3 regions of the Terrihabitans rhizophilus genome follow, and region 1 is predicted to be linked to each of the others. Evidence: predicted binding sites of a transcription regulator. Region 1 holds the regulator's gene; each other region holds the start of a gene.
The links. The regulator LexA, encoded in region 1, represses DNA repair genes until DNA is damaged. The targets are predictions, from matches to a motif close to TGTTCNNNNTGTGTTCNG.
Positions count from the first base shown of each region.

Region 2: uvrA (excinuclease ABC subunit UvrA) is a predicted target of LexA. The motif match lies at 3,466-3,483, and genes of this name have one in related genera.
Region 3: SCD90_RS13055 (putative DNA modification/repair radical SAM protein) is a predicted target of LexA. The motif match lies at 5,057-5,074, and genes of this name have one in related genera.

Region 1 is NZ_JAXAFJ010000002.1:334,622-341,726, forward strand. It holds gene SCD90_RS05175 (ABC transporter ATP-binding protein) at 1-471, opposite strand, end outside; gene SCD90_RS05180 (GntR family transcriptional regulator) at 666-1,388, shown strand; gene SCD90_RS05185 (diacylglycerol kinase) at 1,405-1,833, opposite strand; gene trmFO (methylenetetrahydrofolate--tRNA-(uracil(54)-C(5))-methyltransferase (FADH(2)-oxidizing) TrmFO) at 1,908-3,317, shown strand; gene SCD90_RS05195 (DUF4153 domain-containing protein) at 3,253-5,013, opposite strand; gene lexA (transcriptional repressor LexA) at 5,188-5,892, shown strand; gene gltA (citrate synthase) at 6,023-7,105, opposite strand, start outside.
Region 2 is NZ_JAXAFJ010000002.1:86,231-93,335, forward strand. It holds gene SCD90_RS03960 (tryptophan-rich sensory protein) at 1-268, opposite strand, end outside; gene uvrA (excinuclease ABC subunit UvrA) at 487-3,366, opposite strand; gene ssb (single-stranded DNA-binding protein) at 3,614-4,168, shown strand; gene SCD90_RS03975 (hypothetical protein) at 4,311-4,574, shown strand; gene metC (cystathionine beta-lyase) at 4,627-5,802, opposite strand; gene SCD90_RS03985 (AI-2E family transporter) at 5,932-7,071, shown strand; gene sseA (3-mercaptopyruvate sulfurtransferase) at 7,055-7,105, opposite strand, start outside.
Region 3 is NZ_JAXAFJ010000008.1:101,009-108,113, reverse strand. It holds gene moaD (molybdopterin converting factor subunit 1) at 1-182, shown strand, start outside; gene SCD90_RS13075 (molybdenum cofactor biosynthesis protein MoaE) at 186-632, shown strand; gene SCD90_RS13070 (metallophosphoesterase family protein) at 633-1,589, opposite strand; gene SCD90_RS13065 (NUDIX domain-containing protein) at 1,699-2,142, shown strand; gene SCD90_RS13060 (UdgX family uracil-DNA binding protein) at 2,324-3,814, opposite strand; gene SCD90_RS13055 (putative DNA modification/repair radical SAM protein) at 3,804-5,027, opposite strand; gene efp (elongation factor P) at 5,169-5,738, opposite strand; gene epmA (EF-P lysine aminoacylase EpmA) at 5,832-6,890, shown strand; gene SCD90_RS13040 (lysine-2,3-aminomutase-like protein) at 6,960-7,105, shown strand, end outside.

The DNA.
Region 1 (7,105 bases):
CACCTGCGGATCGGTGATCAGCGCGCGGGCCAGTGCCACGCGCTGCTGCTGTCCGCCGGAAAGCTGGGCCGGCCGCCGCTCGGCCAGATGCTCCATGTGGACCAGCTTGAGCATCTCCATGGCGCGGGCGCGCCGCGCCGCCTTGTCCATGCCCTTCATCTTGAGGCTGAAGGCCACATTGTCCGTGGTGTCGAGATGCGGGAACAGCGCATAGCTCTGGAACATCATGGCGGTGCCGCGCGCCGCGGGCGGCAGATCGGTCACGACCGTGGTTCCAAGACGAATATCGCCTTCGGTGATCGTCTCGTGCCCGGCGATCATCCGGAGCGTGGTGGATTTTCCGCAGCCCGACGGTCCGAGCAGGCAGCAATAGGTGCCTGCAGGGATCTTCAGGCTGACATCATCGACCGCGGCCGCGCCACCCGCATATCTCTTGGTGACACCGATCAGTTCGATCTGGGCTGGCTCCACGCTGATGCTCCCCTGCCTTCGAACGGATCATCGCAATCCCCGTGCCAAGAGCCAAGCGCAACGTTGAGGCGGCTGCGGGCGGTGCGCGCCTCTCGACAGCTGCCTAATATCGCGCCAGATCGCATACAGAAGCACCCAAAGTTGTATACGAATGCGTCGTGACGTTCAGGGCCGCGAATGGGATGATCGTGGCCATGAAGCCGCTTCACCAGATGGACGATCCCCCCGGTGACACCCTGCCGCCGCCGGCACCGCGGGACCGCAGCAGCGTCGTTCGCGATGCGATCCAGGCAGCCATCATGGATCATCGTCTTCCGCCTGGCACCAAGCTGACGGAGGACGAGATCGGTGCGTCGTTCGGGGTCAGCCGCACACTGGTGCGTGCCGCGTTGCAGGCACTGTCCTTCTCAGGGCTGGTCACGCTTGAGCGGCACAGGGGAGCCTTCGTCGCCAGCCCCAGCGCCGAGGAAGCCGACCAGGTGTTCGCCTGCCGGCGCCTTGCCGAGGCTGAGCTTGCCGCGCTCGCCGCCGCCCGTTGCACGGCCGCGCACGCACGCATCCTGCAGGCTCACCTGGACGAGGAAGAGGAGGCCATGCGGGCGGGTGAACGCCGGACGGCCATCCGGCTCTCCGGAGAACTGCACCTGCAGATCGCCGAGATATCCGAAAACGCGATCCTCGCCCGCTTTCTGGGCGAACTGGTGGCGCGCTCCTCGCTCATCATCGCGCTGTACGGCGCCAGCGGCTCATCCAGCTGCGGCCTGGCCGAGCATCGCGAACTGGTGGCGGCTCTCGAAGCCCGGGATGCATCACGGGCTTCACAGTTGATGGTCCAGCATCTGGACCACATCCGCCGCGATCTCGATCTCTCGCGCCGCGCAGCCACGGAAAGTGTGGGCAGCCTGCTCAAGCTGTAAGCCTGTTCGGCCCTGTTCAGGCCCCGAGCGCAGCCCACGCCCGGTCGATCAGCCCGAACCGCTCGATGGCCGCCGCGCCCCAGATAAGCCCCGCGAGGGACAGCGTGCAGAACACCGCCGCCGAGCCGACATCCTTCACCACGCCGATCTTCGGGTGGAAGTCCGGCGTCACATGGTCCGCCAGCTTCTCGACCGCCGTGTTCAGCAGTTCCACGGCAAGGACCACCAGCAAGGCTCCGATCATCGCCACATACCAGGCGATGTCGGGCGCGATGAAAAAGCCGAGCGGAATGGCCACCACCAGCGCCATCAGTTCCTCACGCAGCGCAGCCTCGGTGCGCGCCGCAAAGCGCAGTCCGCGCAAGGTGTTGAGCGTGGCGTGATAGAGACGTGCCGGACCGTGCGACTGCTGGGCGTAGGAATGGGCCGGCTGCGGGTCTGTCATGGAAGCGTCCATCCTCTCCGAAGGATCGAGCCTAGCGATTGAACGTGACGGTTCTGTCGCATAGCTTCCGCGCCATGAAACAGGTTCACATCATTGGCGGCGGGCTCGCCGGTTCCGAAGCGGCGTGGCAGGTGGCGAATGCCGGAGTGCCGGTTGTGCTGCACGAGATGCGCCCCGTGCGAGGCACCGACGCGCACAAGACGGACGGGCTGGCCGAGCTGGTCTGCTCCAACTCCTTCCGCTCGGACGACAGCGAGGGAAACGCCGTTGGCCTGCTGCACTATGAGATGCGCCAGCTCGGCTCGCTGATCATGCGCGAGGCCGACGCCCATCAGGTGCCGGCCGGCGGCGCGCTCGCGGTGGACCGCGACGCCTTCTCGGCGGCAGTCACGGCGGCGCTCGAAGCGCATCCCCTCATCATGATCGAGCGCGAGGAGGTGTCTGGCCTCCCACCCGAGGACTGGGACAACGTCATCGTCGCCACGGGGCCCCTCACCTCGCCCGCTCTGGCCGAAGCTGTGCGGGAACTCACCGGACGCGATGCGCTAGCCTTCTTCGACGCCATCGCCCCCATCGTCCACTTCGACAGCATCGACATGGATGTCTGCTGGTTCCAGTCGCGCTACGACAAGGCCGGACCGGGCGGAACGGGCGCGGACTACATCAACTGCCCCATGGACCGCGAGCAGTACGAAGCCTTCGTGCGGGCGCTGGTCGCGGGCGAGAAGATCGACTTCAAGGACTGGGAAGCCTCGACCCCCTATTTCGACGGCTGCCTGCCCATCGAGGTCATGGCGGAGCGCGGACCTGAGACCCTGCGCCACGGCCCGATGAAGCCCATGGGCCTCACCAATCCGCGGGATCCGACCGTGAAGTCCTACGCCGTCGTGCAGTTGCGGCAGGACAATGCGCTCGGCACCCTGTTCAACATGGTGGGCTTCCAGACCAAGCTGCGCCACGGCGTGCAGGCCGAAACCTTCCGCATGATCCCCGGCCTCGAAAAGGCCGAGTTCGCGCGCCTCGGCGGCCTGCACCGCAACACCTATCTCGACTCGCCGCGCGTGCTGGACCGCACCCTTCGGCTGAAGGCGCAGCCGCGCCTGCGCTTCGCTGGCCAGATCACCGGCTGCGAGGGTTATGTCGAGAGCGCCAGCATCGGCCTCCTCGCCGGCCGCTTCGCCGCAGCGGAGCGCCTGGGGCAAGCACCCGCCGTGCCGCCGGAACTCACCGCATTGGGCGCCCTGCTCGGCCACATCACCGGCGGCCACATCGAGGTGGATGGCGACGAGAACACCAAGCGCAGCTTCCAGCCCATGAACGTGAACTTCGGCCTGTTCCCGCCCTACGACGGTCCGCTGAAAGGCCCCGATGGAGAGCGCGTCCGTGGCCCGGCCAAGTCGGCGGCGAAGAAGCGCGCGATCAGCGGGCGGGCGAAGGCGGCCTTGGCGGAGTGGATGGGCGGGACAGCGCAGGCGGCGGAGTAACACCGTCTCCGAGCAGGAGAACGCCGGCCACCGACGTGATCTCCAGCGCCTCCCGGCCCTCGGCCGTGATGTGGTTCAGGATCAAGGCGGATGCGCCGTCGACGGACGTGACGCTGATTGGCACATCCACGAAAGATCCATCGCGCACACCGTCGGCCAGCCACTTGAGATCGAAGACCAGCGGCGGCGTGGAGGCGAGCGTCACGCGGCTGTCCTGCAGGCTCAGCCAACCTTCGAACGGCTCCGGCTGAACGCTCTCCTTGCCGAGACTGAACGGCCCAAGAGCAAGCCCGAACGGGGTCCGGGTGCCACCTGCTGAAGCTTTTGGCGATGCATGCACCGTTGCGGCCGGCATCAGCCAGAGGGTCCGCAGCAGGGCGCGGGCTTCATCCGCGTTGGCGAACACCCGTCCGGTCGACTGGCGGACAGTATCCAGCGCGCCGAGCCCGAGAAGCACGCCTGCGGCACTCGCAATGTCCTGCCGTGCCGCCTCCGGCGCATCGTCCCTCACGCCGGTCACCGCGCCGCCGCTCCGCTGCGCCCACCGGTCCAGAAGCACATCGAGGCGGGCCGACTGACTTCGGATGGTGGTCTTCTTGAAGGTCAACGGACCCACCATGGTCGCAACGGCAAGCAGCAGCACGACGCCGGGAACAAGGCGAATGTCGAAGCGCTCGCGGAGCACAACGAAGCACGCAAGCAGCATCACGGCCGCCGCCGTGATCAGGGCCAGCACATGCCGCTCCGGCGTCACCCCATAGGCCCCGATGCGCTGCCACGTCGCCAGCGCCAGCAAGGCCACGGGTACGGCGGTCATCGGGAACCACAGCCGCCGGATCCAGCGAACCGCCGGGGCGACATCTCCATCGGGCCGGTAGCTCGCCAGCAGGCCAAGATTGCCAATGAACAGAAAGGCCGAGACGATCCAGCCAACCTGGTTGCGCGGCACATCCATGGTGAGCGCGATCTTGGCTGCGTAAAGGTGCAGCACCACCGCATAGATCGCGGCCAGAACGGCGAGGATGATGCCCAGCGCCGCCACGGCTCTTCGAATGAGCCCGTCCGGCGCTTCCGGAGACTGCCTGTTCCCCAGCAGCGAAAGCCACAGGAGCGGCAGAACGAGGGCGAAGCCAAGCGCCCACACATATTGCATCACGGTGTCCGTCACCGTGATGCCGAACAGGTACCGGATGCTGTAGAGGATCGCCGCCAGCCCGATCATGATCACGAGCGTGCTCAGCCCGGCGAAGGCGAGGCCGGACAGGGCCGAGAGGTTGAAGACCCAGCTCCGCCGTTCCTCGTCGCGCAGAAGCGACAGCGAACCCGTCGCCGCGAGCGCGATCGCGGCCACTCCGGCGGCCTCTGGACTGAACCAGTGCGACTCGTGGAACACGGCCGAGATCGCGCCCGTCGTCGCGGCAAGAAGTTGTAGAAGCGCACGCCCACGTCCAAGGCCGTGAGCTTCCGACATCACGCCTGCCGCCACCGACGCGGCAAAGGCGACAAGGCAGCCGATGCCGACCATCTCCGCCATGGTGTGATCGAGACGGTCATGGATTTCGGCGATCGCCATGGCGGTGACGATGACGGATGCGGCTACCGCTACGGGAAAGCGCGTCACCGCGCGCTGGAGATCGGCCTGCGCGAATGGCAGAGCCTTTATCCGCGACAGAAACCCCGATCCGTCTTGCCGCATCGCATCCTCCCCGTTCGGCCCCTTCAGGATGCGAGCACGCCCCTGAAAGGTCGAGAACCTAGCCGTATCGTTCCAGTTTGCGGGAAAGCAACCGGATGTTAACCGTTGCGGAACACATAAGGAACAGCTACCTTTTTGTTCCTGATTTGTTTTGATTCATCCGCCGAGGTGCCCATGCTCACGCGAAAGCAGCACGAGCTTCTGCGCTACATTCATGAGCGCCTGAAGGAATCGGGTGTCCCGCCCTCGTTTGACGAGATGAAGGAGGCACTTAACCTCCGTTCCAAGTCGGGCATCCATCGCCTCATCACTGCGCTTGAGGAACGTGGCTTCATCCGCCGTCTCCCGAACCGGGCTCGCGCGCTGGAAGTGCTGAAGCTGCCCGAGACGGTGGCCCCGCCCATGCGGCCGACCGGGAAGTTCCAGCCAAGCGTCATCGAAGGCAATCTCGGCAAGGCGCGCCCGCGTGCGGCCGATGATGACGAGGAGCGCGGCCATTCGGCGTTCGTGCCCGTCATGGGCCGGATCGCGGCCGGCGTGCCCATCGAAGCCATCCAGACCCGCAGCCACACCATCGCAGTTCCACCGGAAATGCTGACGGGCGGCGAGCACTTTGCGCTCGAGGTGCGCGGCGACTCGATGATCGAGGCCGGCATCCTTGAGGGCGACGTGGTCGTCATCCGCAAGGCCGACACGGCCGCAACCGGCGACATCGTGGTCGCGCTGGTGGATGACGAAGAAGCCACGCTGAAGAGGCTCCGCAAGCGCGGGGCGTCCATCGCTCTCGAAGCCGCCAACCCAGCCTACGAAACCCGCATTTTCGGACCCGACCGGGTGCGCGTGCAGGGCAAGCTGGTGGGGCTGATCCGCCGCTACTGAGGCGTTCGGCCCAGCGGAGCACGGCTGAAAATGATGCGGGGAGGTCCTGTCCGGACCTCCCCGTTTTCGTGCTTGAAGCTGCGAACAGTCGATGCGGCCGGGCGTGGATGCCGGGCCGCACGGATTGCCGTCAGCCGCGATCCTTGGCCGGAACGAAGCTGCGCTCGACGGCTCCATTGTAGAGCTGGCGCGGACGTCCAATGCGCTGCGCCGGGTCTTCCAGCATTTCCTTCCACTGTGCGATCCAGCCGACGGTGCGTGCCACCGAAAACAGCACGGTGAACATCGAGGTCGGGAAGCCCATCGCGCGCAGCGTGATGCCGGAATAGAAATCGATGTTCGGGTACAGCTTGCGCTCGACGAAGTACTCGTCCTGCAAGGCAACCTTCTCAAGCTCCACCGCCACGTCGAGCAGCGGATCGTCCTTGATGCCGAGCTCGTCCAGAACCTCATGCGCGGTCTGCTGCATGATCTTGGCGCGCGGATCGTAGTTCTTGTAGACGCGGTGCCCGAAGCCCATCAGGCGGAATGGATCGTTCTTGTCCTTGGCCTTTTCCACGAACTCCGGAATGCGGTCCGGCGTACCGATCTCTTCCAGCATCTTCAGCGCCGCCTCGTTCGCGCCGCCATGGGCGGGGCCCCACAGGCAGGCAACACCGGCCGCGATGCAGGCGAACGGGTTTGCGCCCGACGAGCCCGCGAGGCGAACGGTGGAAGTGGATGCGTTCTGCTCGTGGTCGGCGTGCAGGGTGAAGATGCGGTCCATGGCGCGTGCCATCACCGGGTTCACCTTGTACTCCTCGCAGGGCACGGCGAAGCACATCTGCAGGAAGTTGGACGCGTAATCGAGGTCGTTTCGCGGATACACGAACGGCTGGCCCACCGAGTACTTGTAGGCCATCGCCGCAAGCGTCGGCAGCTTTGCGATCATGCGGATGGACGCGATCTCGCGTGCGTTCGGGTCCGCCACATCGGTCGAGTCGGGGTAGAAGGCGGCCATGGCGCCAACGCTGGCCACCATCACGGCCATGGGGTGCGCGTCGCGGCGGAAGCCCGTGAAGAAGCGGGTCATCTGCTCGTGCACCATGGTGTGGCGCGTCACGCGGCGCTCGAAGCTCTCGCGCTCCTTCGCGCTCGGCAGTTCGCCGTACAGCAGCAGGAAGCAGGTCTCGAGGAAGTCGCCGCCCTCGGCCAGCTGGTCGATGGGATAGCC
Region 2 (7,105 bases), 250 kb from region 1:
CCATCAGTGCTTCGACAAGATGGGCCGCGCGCCTGCCGCTATCGCCGTGGCGCCACGCGAACCACCGCGTGATCCCGTAGAACGAGAACAGCACGACCCAGATCACGACGGAGATGCGGCCACTTGGATCGAACGGCAGTTTGGCGAAGGCGGGACTGTCGTGGCCGATGCCCGTCGCGAACATCAATCCATAGGCAAGAGCCGCCACGATGAGCGGCAGCGTCGCGCCTGCAACGGCGCCACGCCAGTCCGTCCTGTTCAGCCACATGCCAGCAATCCTGAAGTCAAGGCTCAGCAGTTCCCCTGATTGTGCGACGGAAATACTACGATCCGGCCGTGTTCGTCCAGTAGCCGTTAGACCGTGCTGAAACTCCACGAAGTTGGTGGGTCGGCGGATTTGAGGCTGGGACCGCATCGTCGCGGGAGATTGTTCGAGCAGCGGACAGCGCCATATGCTTCGACCGATCACCGCGACGAGCGCCGGATTTACTCCGCAGCCTCTGCCTTCGGCCGTTGCCGCGCAGCCAGCACGCCCTTCAGGAAGCGGCCGGTATGGCTGCGCTCCACCTTGGCCACCTGTTCCGGCGTGCCCGCTGCCACGATCTCACCGCCGCCATTGCCGCCTTCGGGGCCGATATCGATGATCCAGTCGGCGGTCTTGATGACTTCGAGATTGTGCTCGATCACGACGACGCTGTTCCCCTGGTCCACCAGTTCATGCAGCACTTCCAGCAGCTTTGCGACGTCGTGGAAGTGCAGGCCGGTTGTGGGCTCGTCGAGGATGTAAAGCGTGCGGCCCGTGGCGCGGCGCGACAACTCCTTGGACAGCTTCACGCGCTGGGCCTCGCCGCCAGAAAGCGTGGTCGCTTGCTGGCCGACTTTGACGTAGCCAAGCCCGACGCGGGCCAAAGTCTGCATCTTGTCGCGGATGGACGGCACCGCCTTGAAAAGCTCGGCTGCTTCCTCAACGGTCATGTCAAGAACATCCGCTATGCTCTTGCCACGATAGAGGACTTCCAGCGTCTCGCGGTCGTAGCGCCGACCCTTGCAGACGTCGCAGGTGACGTAGACGTCCGGCAGGAAGTGCATCTCGATCTTTATGACGCCGTCGCCCTGGCAGGCCTCACAGCGTCCGCCCTTGACGTTGAAGGAGAAGCGGCCCGGCTGGTAGCCGCGTGTCTTTGCCTCCGGCAAGGCCGCGAACCAGTCCCGGATGGGGGTGAACGCCCCGGTATAGGTCGCGGGGTTGGAGCGCGGCGTACGGCCGATCGGCGACTGGTCGATGTCGATCACCTTGTCGAGGTGCTCCAGCCCGAACAACTCGTCATGCGCGCCTGGATGGTCGTTCGCCCCGTTCAGGCGGCGCGCCACCGCCTTGAACACGGTGTCGATCAGCAGGCTCGACTTGCCGCCGCCCGACACGCCGGTGATGCAGCAGAAGGTGCCGAGCGGAATCTCCGCCGTCACGTTCTTGAGGTTGTTCTCGCGCGCATTGGTGACCTTCAGGGTGCGCTTCTTGTCGAACTTGCGTCGCGTCTTGGGGATGGGCACCGACATCTCGCCTGTCAGGTACTTGCCCGTCAGGCTGTCCGGGTGCGCCATCACGTCTTCTGGCGTGCCCTGGGCGATGATCTGGCCGCCATGAATGCCGGCGCCGGGCCCGACATCGACCACGAAGTCCGCGATGCGGATGGCGTCCTCGTCGTGCTCGACCACCACGACGGTGTTGCCGAGGTCGCGCAGCCGCTTCAGCGTTTCCAGCAGGCGCTCATTGTCGCGCTGGTGCAGGCCGATCGACGGCTCGTCCAGCACATAGAGAACGCCGGTAAGGCCGGAGCCGATCTGCGAGGCCAGCCGAATGCGCTGGCTTTCGCCGCCGGAGAGAGTGCCAGAGGCGCGGCCTAGCGTGAGATAGGTGAGGCCGACATCGACCAGGAAGCGCAGGCGGTCGCGGATTTCCTTGAGGATGCGTCCGGCGATCTCGTTCTGCTTGGGAGTCAGCTGCTCGGGCAGGGCGATGAACCAGTCACTGGCCGCCGTGACCGACAGTTCCGTGATCTGCGAGATCGTCCGCATCCCGATCTTCACCGCCAAGGCTTCCGGCTTCAGGCGCGCACCGCCGCAGGCCGCACAGGGCGTCTCGCCCATATATTTGCCGATCTCCTCGCGCGCCCAGTCGCTGTCGGTTTCCTTCCAGCGGCGCTCGAGATTGGTGATGACGCCCTCGAAGGTCTTGCGCGTCTCGTAGGCGCGCAGCCCGTCGTCATACACGAACCCGATCTTCTCATTGCCCGAACCGCGCAGGATCACTTCCTGCGCTTTCTCCGGCAGTTCCTTCCACGGCGTGGTCAGCTTGAAGCCGTAATGCTTGGCGAGCGAGGTTAGCGTCTGTCCGTAAAATGGCGAGGTGCTTTTGGCCCACGGCGCGATGGCGCCGCCCTTCAGCGTGCGCGTCTCGTCCGGCACGATGCGCGCGGCGTCGATGCGCATTTCGTGGCCGATGCCGCCGCAAACGGGGCAGGCGCCGAACGGATTGTTGAAGGAGAACAGCCGCGGCTCGATCTCGGCGATGGTGAAGCCGGAGACGGGGCAGGCGAACTTCTGCGAGAAGGTGATGCGCTTGCCCGCACCCTTGTCATCCTTCTCGCCGGCATATTCGATGAAGGCAATGCCATCCGCCAGCCCGAGAGCCGTCTCGAAGCTGTCCGCCAGGCGCGCCGCGATGTCCGGACGCACCACGATGCGGTCCACCACCACGTCGATGTCGTGCTTCAGCTTCTTGTCGAGCACCGGCGCTTCGTCGATCGGGTAGAACTCGCCGTCCACCTTGAGCCGCTGGAAGCCCTTCTTCTGGAATTCGGCGATCTCCTTGCGGTACTCGCCCTTGCGGCCACGCACCACCGGCGCCAGCAGGAACAGGCGCGTGCCTTCCGGCAAGGCCATCACGCGGTCCACCATCTGGCTGACGGTCTGGCTCTCGATGGGGAGGCCGGTCGCAGGCGAATAGGGAATACCTACGCGCGCCCACAGCAGGCGCATATAGTCGTAGATCTCGGTGACGGTGCCCACCGTCGAGCGTGGGTTCTTCGACGTCGTCTTCTGCTCGATGGATATGGCCGGCGAGAGCCCCTCGATGCTGTCCACATCGGGCTTCTGCATCATCTCCAGGAATTGGCGGGCATAGGCCGACAGGCTTTCGACGTATCGCCGCTGGCCCTCGGCATAGATGGTGTCGAAGGCGAGCGACGACTTGCCGGAGCCGGACAGGCCCGTCATCACCACCAGCTTGTCGCGGGGGATGTCGAGATCGACGTTCTTGAGATTGTGCTCGCGTGCTCCGCGAATGGAGATCGTCTTGCCGGTCATCAAACAGCCCGAGGCCGGGCTTGCGCCGGCCGTTTCCGTGGAGAGTGGGAGTAGTAGCAATACACCATAGAAGTCTTGCGCCCGCGAGTCGCCGCATCTAAGAACATAGCAAGAACGAAGATGCGCCGCCACTTCGCCGTCGAGGCGTTTCGGCGGAGGGGATAACCGCCCGCTCCCGGTCATGCGCCTGTTGTCGAGGAAGCGTCCGGGCAATAGGGTGCCCAACATTTACGGACAGGAGATGGTCATGGCCGGCAGTGTCAACAAGGTCATTCTGATCGGCAATCTCGGCGCCGATCCGGAAATCCGCCGCACGCAGGACGGCAAGGGTATCGCTAATCTGCGCCTCGCGACGACCGAGAGCTGGCGTGACCGAAATTCCGGTGAGCGCAAGGAGAAGACCGAGTGGCACCGCGTGGTCATCTTCAGCGAACCGCTGGTGAAGGTGGTCGAGCAATATGTGAAGAAGGGCTCAAAGCTCTACATCGAGGGTGCGCTCCAGACCCGCAAATGGACCGATCAGCAAGGCGTCGAGAAGTATTCGACCGAGGTGGTCCTGCAGGGCTTCAATTCCGTCCTCACCATGCTCGACGGCCGCGGTGCGGGCGGCGGCTCCGGCGAGGATGAATATGGCGGTGGGGGTGACTTCGGCCGTTCAGGTGGCGGTGGCGGCTACGGGGGCGGAAGCGGCGGACGGCCTTCCGGCGGTGGTGGCGGTGAAAGCCGTGGAGGTTATGGTGGCGGCGGCGGAAGCAGCGGCGGCCGCATGGGCGATATCATCGATGATGAAATTCCGTTCTAGTCTCTTGCTCAGCGGTTAGCCCACCGTTTGCCTATAAAAGGAGCAGATCGACTTGGCGGAGATTCTGGAACTCTTTGTCACATAGACGGTTGTTCTCGCAAATCAGGCGTTCAATTGCGGCGCCACTTCGAAGGAGAATGTGATGAAGAAGATCCTGCTTGTTCCTGCTCTGATGATGTTTGCGGCTGCTCCGGCTCTTGCGCAGACGTCCCCGTCTTCCACGATCAATTCCGATATGGGCCGCGAGGCTTCGCAGATCGAGGGTGCCAAGGAGAGCCAGATGGGCCGCGACGCGACCGCTGCCAAGCCGACTGCTCCGAGCCAGATCGAGAACTCCGAGTCCCAGCGTACCGGCGCGACGCCGACCAACGAGAACCAGGACGAGATCAAGAAGCCCGTTCGCTAAGTTTCGAGCGGACTCACAGAAAAGCCGGCCATCCGAGGATGGCCGGCTTTTTTTATGTCCTAAGTTCGGCAAGCGCCCGGTCCAGATCTGCGGTGAGGTCCGCGACGTCTTCCAGCCCAATGTGGATGCGCAAGGTCGGACCTTCGAAGACCGAGGGCAGGGACCTGCTCTTCGAGATATCGAACGGAACGATCAGGCTTTCATAGCCGCCCCATGAGTAGCCCATCCCGAACAAGGCGAGAGCATCAAGGAAGCGGCGGACACGCGCGTTCTCCACTGGTTCGAGTTCGATGCCGAACAGCCCGCAAGCGCCACGGAAATCCCGCTTCCAGATTGCATGGCCGGGATCTTCCTCAAGCCCCGGATGCATGACGCGCCGTACCTCGGGCCTTTCGAGAAGCCAGCGGGCGATGGCGAGTCCGGAGGCGTGGTGCCGCTCTAGCCGGAGGCCCATCGTGCGCAGTCCGCGCGTCGCAAGATAGATGTCGTCCGGTCCAACCGTGAGCCCCAGATCGCCATGCGTGTCGCGCAGGCGCGGCCAGGCCGCCGCATTGGCCGACACCGAGCCGATCAGCACGTCGGCATGGCCGGACACATATTTGGTGCCGGCCTGTATCGACAGATCGACGCCATGGCCAAGCGCATCGAACAGAAGCGGCGTGGCCCATGTGTTGTCCATGAGCACGAGGGCGCCTCTGGCGTGCGCCGCCCCGGCTATGGCCGGTATGTCCTGAACTTCGAAGGTCTGAGAGCCCGGGCTTTCGGTGAACACGGCCTTTGTGTTCGGCTGCATCAGCTCCGCGATGCCGGCCCCGATCAGCGGATCGTAATAGGAGACCTCCACGCCGAAGCGCTTCAGCACGCCGTCGCAGAAATGGCGCATGGGGTGGTAGACGCTATCGGCCACCAGCATGTGGTCGCCGGCGGAAACGGCAGCCAGGATCGCCGTCGTTACCGCAGCAAGCCCCGATGGAGCCAATACCGTGCCGGCCGCACCTTCCAGCTCCGTCAGCGCGTCGCAGAGCGCGTCGATGGTGGGCGAATGGCGGCGGCCATACGAGTACCTGTTTCGGTTCGCGTAGAGGTCGTCGGCGCTCGAATAGAGCACCGTGGAGCCGTGGTAGACCGGCGTGTTCACGAAGCCGAATTGGTCGGCAGGGCGTCGCCCGGCGCTGACCAGGCGGGTGTTCGGCCCGGAGGTGCTTCCGGATTTCAGATGATCGGCCATGGCGATGGAGCGGTCCCGAGGAGAGGGTGTTATCCATCCTTGTGCCCGGCGCGATCCCCCGGATCAACCACGGGAACACCATGACCCCCGACACGTTGCCCTGAAGGGTACACTCCAGCTGGGACGAAGATGCAAAAGAACGAAGCCGATGAAAGTGCCACCGGCTCCGCCGACCGCGCCGCTCCGCTGATCGTATCCATGCAGGGGCTGGTGCGCACGTCGATCATCGGCATCTTTCTCATCCTGCTGACGGGCGCCCTCTACTTTGCGCAAGACGTGCTCGTTCCGATCGCGCTGGCCTTCTTCATCGCGGTTCTGCTGAGCCCGATCGTCCGGTTCCTTCAGCGGTTCGGCATCATGCCCGGCATCACCGCGACGGTGATCGTGGTTGCACTGCTCACACTCATCGGCGTCGGCGGCTATTCACTTAGCGGGCCGATCAGCGGCTGGATCGACAACGCCCCGCGCATCGGTCAGCAGATCGAGGAGAAGCTGTCTGTTCTCCGCAGCTCCTTCGGTTTCGTAGCGCAGGTCAACGAGCAGGTCAGCGAGCTCGGCGGCAAGGACGATCCCGACGTGCAGCAAGTGGTGATGAAGCAGCCCGGCATCCTCAACCGGGCGGCCACGGGCATGCCGGCCATCGCCACCAAACTCGGCCTGACGCTGGTCCTGCTGCTCTTCCTGCTCGCGGCGGGAGACCTCTTCCGGGAGAAGCTGGTCAAGGTGCTGCCGACGATGAAGGACAAGAAGCGCGCGGTGCACATCTCCAGGGACATCGAGCGCGAGGTCTCGCGCTATCTCCTCACCATCGCGTTCATCAACGTGGCCTATGGCGGCGCGGTCGGGATCGGCATGGCATTTCTCGGAATGCCAAACCCGGTTCTCTGGGGCGTGCTGGCGTTCTTCCTTGCCTTCATTCCCTATCTTGGCGCGCTGGTCGGATGCGGCCTTGTGTTCGTCGTGGCGCTGGTCTCGTTCCCGACCATCGGCTACGCGCTGCTCGCGCCCGCGATCTATGCCGTCGTGGCCATCATCGAGGGGCAGTTCCTCACGCCCATGATCGTTGGGCGCCGGCTCGAGATGAACGCCGTCGCCATCCTGATCTCGGTCGCGTTCTGGGGGTGGCTCTGGGGCATCATCGGCGCGCTGATGGCGGTGCCCATCCTGGTGATGATCAAGGTGTTTTCCGACCACGTGGAGGGGCTGGAACCGGTGGGCCAGTTCCTCTCCACCTCCACGCACAAGGACAGCTCTAGCCCTGAGAAATAGGCAGATCCTGCCGGCCGCCCCATTCCGCCCATGA
Region 3 (7,105 bases), on a different contig from region 1:
AAGGCGTGGAGACCGTGGGCGATCTCGTGCGCTGGTTGAAGACGCGCGGCGAGGAATACGGCGCAGCCTTCGAGCATGAAAAGGTTGTGCGCGCCGCCATCGACCGGGTGCATGTGAAGCCTGCCGCACGCCTCGAAGGCGCCAGTGAGGTGGCCTTCTTCCCGCCGATGACGGGCGGCTGACACATGGCCGTGCACCTGCAGGAAGAGCCCTTCGACACCGGTGCCTGGATCGACCGGCTGACGGCGGGGCGCACGGATGTCGGCGCTGTCGTGTCCTTCACCGGCCTGTGCCGCGCGGACGGCGAGACCGGCACCATCCAGGCCATGACGCTGGAGCACTATCCCGGCATGGCGGAGGAGGAACTCGGCCGGCTGGAGGACGAGGCGCGTGCGCGCTGGCCCTTGCTGGACGTGCTGATCCTGCACCGTTACGGGCGGCTGGTGCCGGGCGATCCCATCGTGCTGGTGGTGACGCTCTCGTCACACCGTGCAGCCGCCTTCGCGGCCGCCGATTTCGTGATGGACTACCTCAAGACCTCGGCTCCCTTCTGGAAGAAGGAAGAGAACGAGCGCGGCCCACAATGGGTAGAGGCCAAGGCGTCCGACGACGCCGCGCGCGACCGCTGGTAGCTATTCCGCCGTCGCGGGTTCCACGGTGAGGCCGGGATGGGCGATGGTCTGCCCCGCGCCGGCCCCCCAAAGGACTGTGCGCGAGCGCTCCCGGATATCCAGATCGCCATGGGCGTATCCGCGCTGCACCATCTCGCAGGTCCAGGCGCCCTTCTCCCCGTCTATGCGATAGATGTTGTAGGCGCCGGGCGTGCTCTCATTGGTCGGACCGATGGAAGCGGAGGGCACGCCGATCACCGGCACGGGACCGGATCGCCCCAGCAGGTGGATGAACTCGTTGCGGTGGTTGTGGCCGTGGAGGACCAGTTCGGCCCCGGCACGCAGCAGCGCCCGCTTGATGCGACGCGCGTCGGTGAGGCGGCGGAAAACCTCGCCCGTGCCGCTGGGAGGGTGATGGATCATGACCACCCGGAACATGCCCTCACCGTCCAGTTCCTTCAAAATCTCCGTCAGGCGGTAGCATTGCTCCTTCCCGAGGCGACCCTCCGCAGAATGAAAGCCGGTCGGCACCGCCGACGACAGCCCGATCAGGGCGACCTTTCCGCGCCGCCGCACATACGGAAAGAAGGGCGATCCCTCCGTGCGCTGGCTGTCGCCAGCCATGTATTCCGCCCAGTGCAGCTGCGGATGGTCGGCCGTGCCGCTGACATAGGCGTCGTGGTTGCCGGGAATGGCGGACACGTGCTCCGGCGATCCCAGCTTTTCGAGAAAGGCGCGAGCCGGCGTGAACTCCGCATCGAGGCCGATGACGGCGAGGTCTCCGGTGACGGCGATATGGTCGCAATTCTGCGCCAGCAAGTCCTGCGTCAGGGCCGCGAGGCAGGTCATGTCGTGCCGGCCGCGCCGGCGCACCCGCCAATTGGTGTAGCCCAGCAGCCGTTTGGAGAAGAGTTCGGAGAAACGCGGCCGGGGCAGCGGGCCGAGATGGGGGTCGGACAGGTGCGCGAGCGTGAACATGGCCGATCTCTAGCACAGCCCGGCGCCGGGCGTCCGCGCAAAACCGTGACGCTCGAATCGCCCGGCCCGGCCTAGACTTCTTCGGATGAAGGACCGCCTGTTTCCCATTATGCGCCCGTTTCTTGCACGACTCTGGGCTGTCACGCGCGGCCTCACCATGGGCGTCCGTGGTGCTGTGCTGGACGGTGAAGGCCGGATCCTGCTGGTGAAGCACGGCTATGTCGGCGGCTGGCACATGCCCGGCGGTGGCGTGGAAGTCGGCGAGACGGCGGAGCAGGCGCTGGTGCGGGAGCTTCAGGAAGAGGCGAACGTGACGCCGAAAGGTAGGCCCCAACTGCTCGGGGTGTTCCACCATCCCGGGTTCAGCCAGCGCGACCATGTGCTGGTCTATGTGGTGCGCGATTATGTCTGGTCCGGGCCGCGTACTCCGGATCGTGAGATCACGGATTGCAGATTTTTCCCGCTGGATGCGCTGCCGGAGGGCACGACGCCGGGAACGCGGCGCCGGATCGCGGAGATCGTGGATGGCGTGGCGCTCGCGGATCGCTGGTAGCGCGGGGCCTCATCCTGAGCTTGTCGAAGGATGCTGGCGGGCTGTGATCAACCGGTGACGCGGTGCGTATGGGTTCCGGCCTGCGCCGGAACGCGGCCGTTGATGGAAATGCCCCCACCGGGCGTCCCGGCGAAGGCCGGGACCCATACGCCGTGTCGTACCTGCTCTTGCTCCAGCCGTTTTAAGGCGGCGTCCGGCCAACATCCTTCGACGGGCTCAGGATGAGGGCGGTGCGGATGCTCCCCTGAGCCGCTTCCGCATAGGGCCGTGTCAGCCGTAGGTCCGCGACGAAATTGGCATACTCCTCGGCCTTCCGCGCGGCATCCGGCACGCGCAGCAGGAACGACGGGTGCACGGTGACGAGCGCCGCCTGCCCGCCCGGCGCTTCCAGGATGCGGCCGCGATTCTTGCCGATGGGCATGGTCTTGCCGAAGAGCGACTGCACCGCCGTCGCACCCATGGCGATGACGAGGCCGGGCTTGATGATGGCCAGTTCCTGCTCCAGCCATGGCTTGCAGGCGCGAATCTCGAGCGTGCCGGGCTTCTGGTGGAGCCGGATCTTGCCGCGTGGCTCGAACTTGAAGTGCTTCACCGAATTGGTGACATAGGCCTTGCCGCGATCGACCCCGGCTTCCGCCATGGCCTTGTCGAACAGCTGCCCTGCGGGCCCCACGAACGGACGGCCCGCGAGGTCCTCCTTGTCGCCGGGCTGCTCCCCGAGGAAGACGAGCGGCGCATCGGGCGGTCCCTCGCCGAACACGGTCTGCGTGGCAGGCTCCCAGAGCGGGCAATTTCGGCATCCCTTCGCCGCCTCGCGCAGGGCATCGAGCGGATCGTTGGTGCCGGGCCGGATGATCGCGACGGGCGCGATCTCGCGCTGGCGGTTCGGTTTCGGCTCCGTCTGCGCATGGGCCACCATGTGGTCGGTCCTCCTGCGGGCTTCCGCCACGAGGGGGGCGATGAGCTGCGCCTCGGGCAGGTTCTTCCAGTATTTGCGCGGCATCTCCGATCGCATCGCGCCGACCTTCAAACGCGCGGGATTGAAAATGGCTGCGTAATAGCCGCGCCACATCTCCTCCAGTGCGTCATCGTCCGGAGCGTCGTGACGCCCGGCACCGGGGCCGAAGGTGAGTTCGCCGTCATAATGCGCCGAAACCTCGGGGCTGAGGATGGACCAGTCCATGTTGGAGAAGCGGCGCGTGAAGAACGGCGCGCCCGCCTCAATGGTGTGGTGCTCCGGCTCGAACCACGCGACGAAGCGCGCACCCTCCTCCGTCGCGACCTCACGGAAGCGGACGAAGGCGTGCATCTTGTGGATGTCCCGGCCGACATTCTTGGCGAGCAGCGTGGCGCGGACCACATCCGGGTCCACCGTCACCTCCATCAACTGCGGCTCGTTCCGCAGCCGCCAGAGCAGGCGGTAGAACAGCGCGAAGCGTTCGGGATCGCTGTGCAGCAGGCCGCTCTTCGCCAGTTCCACGAAGCGGCGCGGCACGTTGAAGGCGCCCTCGCCGGCGGCGGGAAGATCGCTGGCTCCGCCGAACAGATCCGGCGTGTCTTCAAGCGTCCAGATCACCTGTTCCGGAGGTACATCCGCAAGGAAGAGGCGGCGGGCCGCGGCGCGCCAGCCTTCGAAATCTGCCGGACCGGCGAGGACGACGTTATGCGGCATTCCCGAACAACGAATATTGCACCGGTTCGGGTTTCACGAGGGTGCGGAGATCGGCGCGGTCGAGCAGCTTCGTGGGCCGGTGCTCGGGCAATGTGATGAAGGGCAGCGCGGTCTTCAACGGCAGGCGAAGCTGGGTGAGGTCTTCCATCCGGATGGCCCGCACGCGGCGCGCGCGGATGAGCCGGTCCACCGTCTTCACGCCGAATCCGGGGACGCGCAGCAGTTCCTCGCGGTTGGCCAGGTTCACGTCCAGCGGGAACCGCTCGCGGTTGCGCAGCGCCCAAGCCAGCTTGGGGTCGATGCCGAGATCAAGCATGCCATCCGTGCCGGCGAAGATTTCCTTGTTGTCGAAGCCGTAGAACCGCATCAGCCAGTCGCCCTGATAGAGCCGGTGCTCACGCACCAAAGGCGGCGCCTGCGGCGGCAGCAGCGAGGAGGCATCGGGGATAGGACTGAAGGCCGAGAAGTAGACGCGGCGCAGCCCGAACGAGCCATAGAGATTGGCGCTGGTGGCAAGGATCTCGCTGTCGGGCGTGGCGTCCGCGCCGATGATCATTTGCGTGGACTGGCCAGCCGGTGCGAAGCGCGGCGCCTTCCGCTCGGCCTTGGCCTCGTCGATCTTCAGCCGCATCCGCCCCATGGAACGGCGGATGGCGCGCGCATCCTTTTCCGGCGCGAACCGCTTCACACCCTCTTCTGTCGGCAGCTCGATGTTGATCGACAGCCGGTCCGCATAGCGCCCGGCCTGCGCCAGCAGCAGTTCATCCGCGTCGGGTATGGTCTTGAGGTGGATGTAGCCGCGGAAGCCGTGCTCCTCGCGCAGCTTGCGGGCGACTTCGACCAGCTGCTCCATGGTGTAGTCCGGCGAGCGGATGATGCCGGACGAGAGGAACAGGCCTTCGATGTAGTTGCGCTTGTAGAAGTCGAGCGTCAGCGTCACGACCTCGTCCACCATGAAGCGCGCGCGCGGCACGTTCGATGAGGCGCGGTTCACGCAGTACAGGCAGTCGAACGCACAGGCGTTCGTCATCAGGATTTTCAGCAGCGAGATGCACCGGCCATCGGGGGCGTAGGAATGGCAGATGCCGGCGCCCTCCGTGGAGCCGATGCCGGGATTGCCTTTGGAATTGCGCTTGTCCGTGCCGCTCGACGCGCAGGATGCATCATATTTCGCGGCGTCGGCCAGGATTTCCAATTTTCGCTTTAGGTCCATCGATCTCGCACCTGATGGTGGGAGTATAGAGTTCCCTCTATGTTCTTCAATGGCCGTTTTTCGGTCACGGCGCCGCACCGCACGCAACAAAAAAAGCCGGGCATCGCGCCCGGCTTCTGCATTCGGTTGGCTGGGGGACGATCAGTCCTTTGCGCGTTCCACATAGCTCGCATCCTCGGTGAGGATGACGATGCGGGTGCCGACGCCGATATGCGGGGGCACGTTGGTGCGCACGCCGTTGGAGAGGATGGCCGGCTTGTAGGAGGAGGATGCCGTCTGGCCCTTCATGGCCGGCTCGGTCTCCACCACTTCCAGCGTCATGCGCTGGGGCAGTTCGAGGCTAAGCGCGAGGCCGTTGTAGATGGACAGCTGAACCTTCATGCCCTCCTGCAGGTACGGCGCGTAGTCGCCCACCACGTCGGCCGGCACGGCGATCTGCTCGTAGCTCTCCGGGTTCATGAAGTGGAAGCCGTCGCCGTCCGAGTACAGGAAGGTGTGGTCCATGTCCTCGACGAAGGCGCGCTCGACCTGCTCGGTCGTGCGGTAGCGCTCGGACACCTTCACGCCGTCGGAGATGCGGCGCATGTCGAGCTGCGTCACGGGCGTGCCCTTGCCGGGATGGATGTTCTCCGCCGTGAGGATGACGTAGAGGCGGCCGTCCTCGGCCTCGACGACATTGCCTTTGCGAAGCGAGCTGGCGATAACCTTCACGATCTGTCCTCTGATAGGCCGCAGATCACAGTCCACGGTGTATGGGTCTCTGACCGCCCGTCTCGCACACTTCGCCGCTCTGAGAAAGACCTCATGGCCCCTGCCGCGCCATTCTGGCGGCCCGACCATCATGCCGCCCGCCGGCCATTGCTGCTGCAGCGCGGGCGCATCAAGGCACGGCTGAGGGGCTGGTTCGAGGCTGATGGGTTCGTGGAGGCGGAAGCCGGCGTGCTCCAGACCTCGCCGGGGAACGAGGCGCACCTGCATGCCTTCGCGACACGTTTCGAGCAGCCGGGAGCGCACGTGCAGCCGCTCTTTCTGCACACCTCTCCGGAATTTGCGCTGAAGAAACTGCTGGCGGCCGGCGAGACCAGGCTGTTCGATTTTGCCCGCGTGTTCCGCAATGGGGAGCGCAGCGCGCTGCATCATCCCGAGTTCACCATGCTGGAATGGTATCGCGCGGGCGAGACTTACGAGTCGCTGTTCGCGGATTGCGCGAACCTCCTTCGCCTTGCCGCGGAGACGGTGGGGCGTCATCGCTTCCTCTTTCGAGGGAGGGAATGCGATCCCTTCGCGGAGCCGGAGCGCATCACGCTGGCCGAGGCGTTCGAGCGTTTCGCGGGAATCGACCTTCTCGCCACCGTGTCGGCAACAGAGACGGACCGGAACGCGTTGGCCGCGCAGGCACGTGCCGCTGGCATCCGCGTCGCCGGGGACGATGTGTGGGCCGACGTGTTCAGCCGCGTCCTGGTGGAGCGGATTGAACCGCGTCTCGGCATCGGCCGCCCGACGATCCTCCACGAATATCCCGTGGCCGAGGCTGCGCTGGCCCGCCCCGCACCGCATGATGAGCGGGTAGCAGAACGCTTCGAGCTTTATGCCTGCGGGGTGGAATTGGCCAACGGCTTCGGTGAACTGACGGACGCTGTCGTTCAGCGGGCGCGGTTTGAAGCCGAGATGGCCGAGAAACGCCGCGTCTACGGCCATGACTATCCACTGGACGAGGACTTCCTTGCCGCTCTCGACATCATGCCAGAGGCTTCGGGCTGCGCGCTGGGATTCGACCGGCTGGTGATGCTGGCAACGGGCGCCGAGCACGTCGAGCAGGTGATCTGGACGCCGCTTGCAGAAGGTCCTCATGCCCGGGCTTGACCCGGGCATCCAGAAAGCCGCACACGCCCCGCTGGATTGCCGGGTCACGCCCGGCAATGAGGAAGGCTGATGGCTGCCACTGCAACACTCCGCTCGGCGGACGACCTGGCTGACGCGGGACTTATCGACCCCAGCCAGGCCCTCGTGCTTGAAGCCGTCTCGGACCGCTATGCCATCGCGATCCCGCCGGCTTTGGCGAAGCTGATCGATCGGAA